3 regions of the Pseudoalteromonas sp. Z1A2 genome follow, and region 3 is predicted to be linked to each of the others. Evidence: predicted binding sites of a transcription regulator. Region 3 holds the regulator's gene; each other region holds the start of a gene.

Region 1 (2,279 bases), on a different contig from region 3:
TATAAAACTTAGCAAAGAATTCTTTACCATAGGCCATTTGATCAGGCATGGCTTCTATGTCTTTAAAAAAGCCCATAGTGGTGTGTTTATACGTGTGCTTATCAAACGCTTTTTCGCGTACAGCGCTTAATAATTTACGAATTGGGCTCGCGTTGTTTTTTAAGTACTCACCTTTTACTGTTTGCGCTTCTGTTCTAAATTGCTCTTCGGTGTAGGTTAAGTTTTGAAAAATATCAGCTTCAAGCTCAAGTACTTTATCAAGGTGCTGCTTTGAAAAGTTTAAATGGTAATTTGTGTAATCGTTTGTTGTATATGCGCGGTTATCAACACCTGAATTTTTTAATATGTCTGAGTACACATCTTCAGGGTATTTTTGTGAGCCTTTAAACATCATGTGTTCAAAAAAGTGAGCAAAGCCTGTTTTGCCCTCTTCAACTTCGTTACGCGATCCAACCGATACCGGAATTTGCAGCGACACTACATCAGGGTAATCGGTTTTAACAACCATGACACGTAAGCCGTTTTCTAGCTCTTCAATTAAGTAATCTTGTGAAAAAACACGGTCATCAGCTTTATTTACTTGTTCTTGTTGTGCTGTTGTTTGCGTGCTTTGGTTTTGTTGCATGGCGCAACCCGTTAAGGCCAGCGATACCGCTAAGCTGGTTGCTAATAATTTAAATTTCATTGTTGTCCCTTTTTAAATTGAGCAAATTTGTTGTCAGATTTAACTCTTTAATTATGCCCCAAAGCCAATAAATATAAGAGCCCCAAGGGAATTTATTATGTAAACAACTGTGTCAATTATAAATTATGGGAACAAGCACTATGAATAAACATCATGTTAATTGAAAAACTTTCATTAAATAAATCTATCTAGACGTCTAAATGGCTGCTATATTAAATCCATCAAAACAAACTTAGCTGGAATGAGGATTATGGCTTTATCACTAAAAGAGAAGATAGTGGACACCAATCAAGGTGTTTATCTTATTGGTACTACCCCGCCTAAAATTGGCACCGATAAAGCGCAATTAAAAACCATTGCAGAAAAGCTATTAGGTCGCTTACACGAAATTGAATACGACGGCGTGATAATATACGACATTCAAGACGAAAGCAGCCGAACTAACCAAGACCGCCCATTTGCGTTTAAACAAACCGTTGATCCGCGTGAATACAGCCATTTACTTCGTAATTTATCTGCACAAGATGTGATTACTTATAAAAGTGTGGCGCAGCGTGGCGTAGGCGAATTTAAAGATTGGCTAAGTGAAACTAAAAACGACTACGATTTACAAAATGTTGTTTTAGTAGGTAGCCCATCATCGATAGGCGATATAAAGCTAAGCCTGCCAGATGCGTATAAAGCATTGGCTGAGCAGTCAGATGATTTCTTTTTAGGTGGCGTTACGATTGCCGAGCGCCATTCAAGTAAACGAAATGAGCACGAACGATTAATAGAAAAAACAGCACAAGGTTGTCAGTTTTTTATATCGCAAGCTGTTTACGACGCACAAGCTACTATAGAGTTAATTACTAGCTACGCACGTACATGTAAAGCACAAGGGATTACACCTCAACGTATTATATTAACGTTTACCCCATGCGGCGGCGAAAAAACCTTAGAATTTATGCAATGGTTGGGTATCTCAGTGCCAGAGGCAACTAAATGGCGCATGCTTGATGCAGACAATACATTAAGCGAATCAGTCCGTATTTGCCGCGAAAACCTCGACTTAATACTTAAAAGCTGTGCGCACCTAGACGTGCCACTGGGCTTAAATATTGAAAGCTTAACAAACCGTAAAGAAGAAATTGACGCATCAATTAACTTATACCGTTTATTAAAAGCTATTATGGAATTAAACCTTGCTGAAAAGCTAATAGCTTAAAGGCTAGGTGAGAGCTAATTAACACCCTTCTTGGCAAGCCTCATGGCTTGCTTTTTTATGTCCGTACTTTGAAAAACAAATTAATAAGTACAAGTAAAAATTTGCAGCTTAAGCTATTCATTGAAGCTATTTTTGGTTATTACTCTCAAGCCTTTTTAAGGCAAACCCCATAGAGGAGCACATAACACCAAAAATAAAACCTATCGCAGAAAAAACTAGCCAAGTTTTTGTGGCATGAGTCATGACGAACTTACTTTTATTATTGTGCTTTTTTAGCGAACTTGTATGCTTGTTTATTTTTATACATTGCGTGGTCTGCATCATTTAATAGCGCTTCAAAGGGCTGCTTTTGTTTATTAGTAAAACTATAACCAATACTAAGCGATA
Region 2 (2,279 bases), on a different contig from region 3:
CGATGAATATCAGTGATTAAGTCGGGCTTGGTTAGGCTTAATAAATCGTTATTACCTTTAATTAATACATGCCAGTCTTTAAAACGCTCTCCGCGATAGTCTTCTTCTTCTAGCTTATGATCTTGGATCATGGTGCCCATTGCGCCATCTAAAATTAAAATGCGTTCTTTTAATGCGGCACTTATTTCGGCTTGCTTATTATTTGTAGGCGCGTTATTCGGCATAGTTGTTAGTCCTCACGTCTTGGCTAACTAAATTAATATCATACGGTGTGGTTTGGTACACGTAGTAATTTAACCAGTTCGAAAAAAGTAAAAAAGCATGGCTTTGCCACGTTTTTGAAGGTTGTTTGGTTGCATCGTCATCCGGAAAGTAATTTTCGGGCTTTGGTGCATTAGGGCTTTTTTTACAATCGCGCTCGTATTCTGCTTTTAGCGAGTCGGCGTCGTACTCTGGGTGGCCGGTTATAAACACTTGGCTACCCGATTTATTTTTAAGTAAGTAAGCCCCTACTCGCTCAGAACCTGCCAGTACAACGAGTTCTTCACAGGCGTTTATTTTATTTATATCAATATGGCCGTAGCGTGAGTGCGGTACCAAAAAGGTATCGTCGAATCCGCGAGTCAGTGCACCGTGATCAAAATAACACTGGTGAGTAAATACGCCACACAGTTTATCGTCTTTTAAATCGCGTTTTAAATTGTAACGGTGATATAACGCTGCATGCGCTGCCCAACACGAAAATAACGTAGAGGTAACGTGTTGCTCAGCCCAATCAATAATGACCTTTAGCTCATCCCAATACGCTACATCGTCGTATTCTAAATGCGCAAGTGGCGCACCGGTTACTATTAATGCATCGTAATTGTTGTCTTTAACCTCAGAAAAGTAACGGTAAAAGGTATCAAGGTGCTCTTCTGAGTTGCTGCTACTGCGGTGAGTGTCGAGGCGCAGTAGTTCTACGTTTACTTGCAAAGGCGAATTGGCAAGTAAGCGAATAAACTGAACTTCGGTTTCTACTTTATTAGGCATCAAGTTTAAAATAGCCAAACGCATTGGGCGTATTTCTTGCGTTTTTGCACGACTTTTTGGCATTACAAATACGTTTTCTTGACGTAAACGTGCAATTGCCGGCAACTCGTCTTTTACTGTAATTGGCATACTTTACTCCTGCTCATAAAAACCGAGGCTTAATTATGAACTGAAAGTAAAAAATATCAACCTCTAGATGTATAGATGTCCAAATGAAATTTATTCATGATTTTATACTTTACTTACAAGCATCCTTTGGTGCTTTAAAACCCGCCATTCGTTGACTGTTTCACCCGTCAGCCACTACAATACAACATTGAAATTTTTATTATTATTTGAAGGCTTTCCTCCATGGTTTTACCTGATAAATTTATATTCTCGATGAGTCGAGTATCTAAGGTTGTGCCACCTAAGCGCACTATCTTAAAAGATATTTCGTTGCACTTTTTTCCTGGCGCTAAAATTGGTGTGCTTGGTTTAAACGGTTCTGGTAAATCTACGTTACTACGTATTATGGCCGGTGTTGACCAAGATTTTGAAGGTGATGCACATCCTCAGCCTGGTACTAAAATTGGTTATTTACCGCAAGAACCTGTTTTAGACGAAAGTAAAACAGTACGTGAAACTGTTGAAGAAGCTGTTGGCGAAGTTAAACATGCACTTAAACGTCTTGACGAAGTGTATAACGAATACGCCATGGAAGACGCTGACTTTGACGCACTTGCAAAAGAGCAAGGCGAGCTTGAAGCTGTTATTCAGGCGCACGATGGTCATAACATCGACAACGTTTTAGAACGCGCAGCTGATGCACTTCGCCTGCCAGAGTGGGATGCTAAAATTGAGCACCTTTCAGGTGGTGAGCGTCGCCGTGTTGCTATATGTCGATTATTACTTGAAAAACCAGACATGCTTATCCTTGATGAACCTACTAACCACTTGGATGCTGAGTCGGTTGCATGGTTAGAGCGCTTCTTACACGATTACGAAGGCACTGTTGTGGCTGTAACGCATGACCGTTACTTCCTTGATAATGTAGCTGGTTGGATATTAGAGCTTGACCGTGGTGAAGGTATTCCATGGGAAGGTAACTACTCTTCTTGGCTTGAACAAAAAGATGCGCGCTTACAGCAAGAACAAAAATCTGAAAAAGCACGTCAAAAATCAATTGCGCAAGAACTTGAATGGGTTCGTTCAAACCCTAAAGGTCGTCAAGCTAAGTCAAAAGCACGTATGGCTCAGTTTACTGA
Region 3 (2,279 bases):
TTTCGCTGGCCTTGATTCAATTGATATTGAAGTTAAGCACCGTACGACAGAAGACTTTATTAATACGGTTGCCAATATTGCCGATACATTCGGTGGTATTAACCTTGAAGATATTAAAGCACCAGAGTGTTTTGAAATTGAAAAAGCATTAATAGAGCGTTGTAGCATTCCTGTTTTTCATGATGATCAACACGGAACTGCGATTGTAACGGCTGCGGGCATGTTAAATGCGTTAGAAGTACAAGGTAAGTCAATTGAAGATGCAATTATTGTATGTTTAGGTGCAGGCGCTGCCGCTGTTGCGTGTATGGAGCTGTTGATTAAGTGCGGAGCACTGCGCGAACACATTTATATGCTTGACCGCAAAGGTGTTATTCATACCCGCCGCGATGATTTAAATGAATATAAACAGCTTTTTGCTAACAATACCGATAAGCGTACATTGCAAGATGTAATTGCAGATGCTGATGTGTTTGTAGGTGTTTCTGGCCCTAACTTATTAGCGGCTGAAGATTTAAAGCTAATGGCTGAAAAACCAGTTGTGTTTGCATGTTCAAACCCAGATCCTGAGATTGATCCTGCACTTGCGCACGGCGCACGTAACGATTTAATTATGGCAACAGGGCGCTCTGATTACCCTAATCAGGTTAACAATGTTTTATGTTTCCCGTTTATTTTCCGTGGTGCGCTTGATGTGCGTGCAAGCGCTATTAACGATGAAATGAAAATTGCTGCAGTTGAGGCTATCCGTAGTATTGCTAAAGAGCCTGTACCTGCAGAAGTTTTAAAAGCAGCAGGCGTAGATAAATTAGAGTTTGGTGCACAGTATATTATACCAAAACCAATGGACCCTCGTTTACTGCCGCGTATAGCAAGAGCTGTTGCCCTAGCTGCTGTTGAGTCAGGTGTTGCGCAAATTGATTTGCCAGAAAATTATATGCAGTAAATCTATACAGTAGAGCTATGCAATAAAATTTAGACATAAAAAAACCTCAGTAATTACTGAGGTTTTTTTGTCTTTGTAATATTTATTCTTCGTTTAAAACGGGTACTTCTAGACCCATTTCTTGCATTATTTTTTTAACTTCTTCTGGCACTTTTTCGGCGTTATCTTTACGTAAGTCATCGTCATTTGGTAAAGGTTGGCCAGTAAAAGCATGCAAAAATGCCTCACATAGCAATTCACTATTTGTAGCATGGCGAAGGTTATTGATTTGACGACGTGTACGTTCGTCAGTTAATACCTTTAATACATTTAGCGGGATCGAAACGGTGATCTTTTTAACTTGCTCTGATTTTTTACCGTGTTCTGCGTATGGGTGAATATACTCACCATTCCATTTAGCCATAAGATGTATCGTTGCCTCAGATTATTAATTTCTCACACGGTATAAAAAGCGTGTAAATATGCGTGAAATTCTATCGATTTAAAAAAGATAGTCAAATAATAGATACCGATCTATCTTAATAAGCCTATTGTGAGTGTAAAGATAAGCACACTTTTGTGAGCTAAAATGTGTTATTCGCAGAGGCTCCTTCTACTTATAGCCATCTAGAGCTTTAAAATACTTTGACTTATCAAAACGGATAACTTACTCTTTTGGACGTCTAAACATCCAAATTAATCAGGTGACGAATATGAGCGAAAAAAACAAAGCAACCATTGCTGTACGTAACGGCGTTGATGCTGATAAACATCATGGTGCGGTGGTACCGCCAATTTATTTATCGACTACTTATTCGTTTGCCGACTTTGATACTAAGCGTGAGTATGATTATGGTCGTAGCGGTAATCCTAATCGTGATATTTTAGCTGAGACGCTTGCTAAGCTTGAAGGTGGCGCTCGTGGCATAATTACGGCCACTGGTATGGCTGCCGTGCATTTAGCTACTCAGCTACTTAACAGTGACGACACGTTAGTAATTCCACATGATTGTTATGGTGGAAGCTATCGTTTATTTACATCGTTACAAAAACGCGGACTATTGAAGCTTGAAGTATTAGATTTAACAAAAGAAGAAAGCCTTCAACAAATTTTAGCAATTAAACCTAAGCTTATTTGGATAGAGACTCCAAGTAACCCAGTACTTCGTTTAACCGATATTAAAGCGGTTACCGATGTTGCTAAGCAATGCGGTGCATTGGTTGCCGCAGATAACACGTTTTTGTCTCCTGCCTTACAAAACCCTATTAAGTTTGGTGTAGATATTGTGGTGCATTCAACTACTAAATATATTAACGGGCACTCAGATGTAGTGGGCGGCGCTGTTATTGCTGC

The links. Region 3 encodes MetJ, which represses methionine synthesis genes. Its sites were predicted from a motif close to TAGACGTCTAGACGTCTA; they were not measured.
Positions count from the first base shown of each region.
Region 1: GQR47_RS03975 (methylenetetrahydrofolate reductase) is a predicted target of MetJ. The motif match lies at 875-892, and genes of this name have one in related genera.
Region 2: metA (homoserine O-succinyltransferase) is a predicted target of MetJ. The motif match lies at 1,226-1,243, and genes of this name have one in related genera.

Region 1 covers NZ_WTKX01000003.1:234,475-236,753, forward strand. The annotation lists gene GQR47_RS03970 (pitrilysin family protein) at 1-685, opposite strand, end outside; gene GQR47_RS03975 (methylenetetrahydrofolate reductase) at 936-1,892, shown strand; gene GQR47_RS03980 (sensor domain-containing diguanylate cyclase) at 2,152-2,279, opposite strand, start outside.
Region 2 covers NZ_WTKX01000015.1:17,559-19,837, reverse strand. The annotation lists gene GQR47_RS11605 (homocysteine S-methyltransferase family protein) at 1-224, opposite strand, end outside; gene metA (homoserine O-succinyltransferase) at 214-1,161, opposite strand; gene ettA (energy-dependent translational throttle protein EttA) at 1,384-2,279, shown strand, end outside.
Region 3 covers NZ_WTKX01000009.1:72,664-74,942, forward strand. The annotation lists gene GQR47_RS08460 (malic enzyme-like NAD(P)-binding protein) at 1-946, shown strand, start outside; gene metJ (met regulon transcriptional regulator MetJ) at 1,029-1,349, opposite strand; gene metB (cystathionine gamma-synthase) at 1,639-2,279, shown strand, end outside.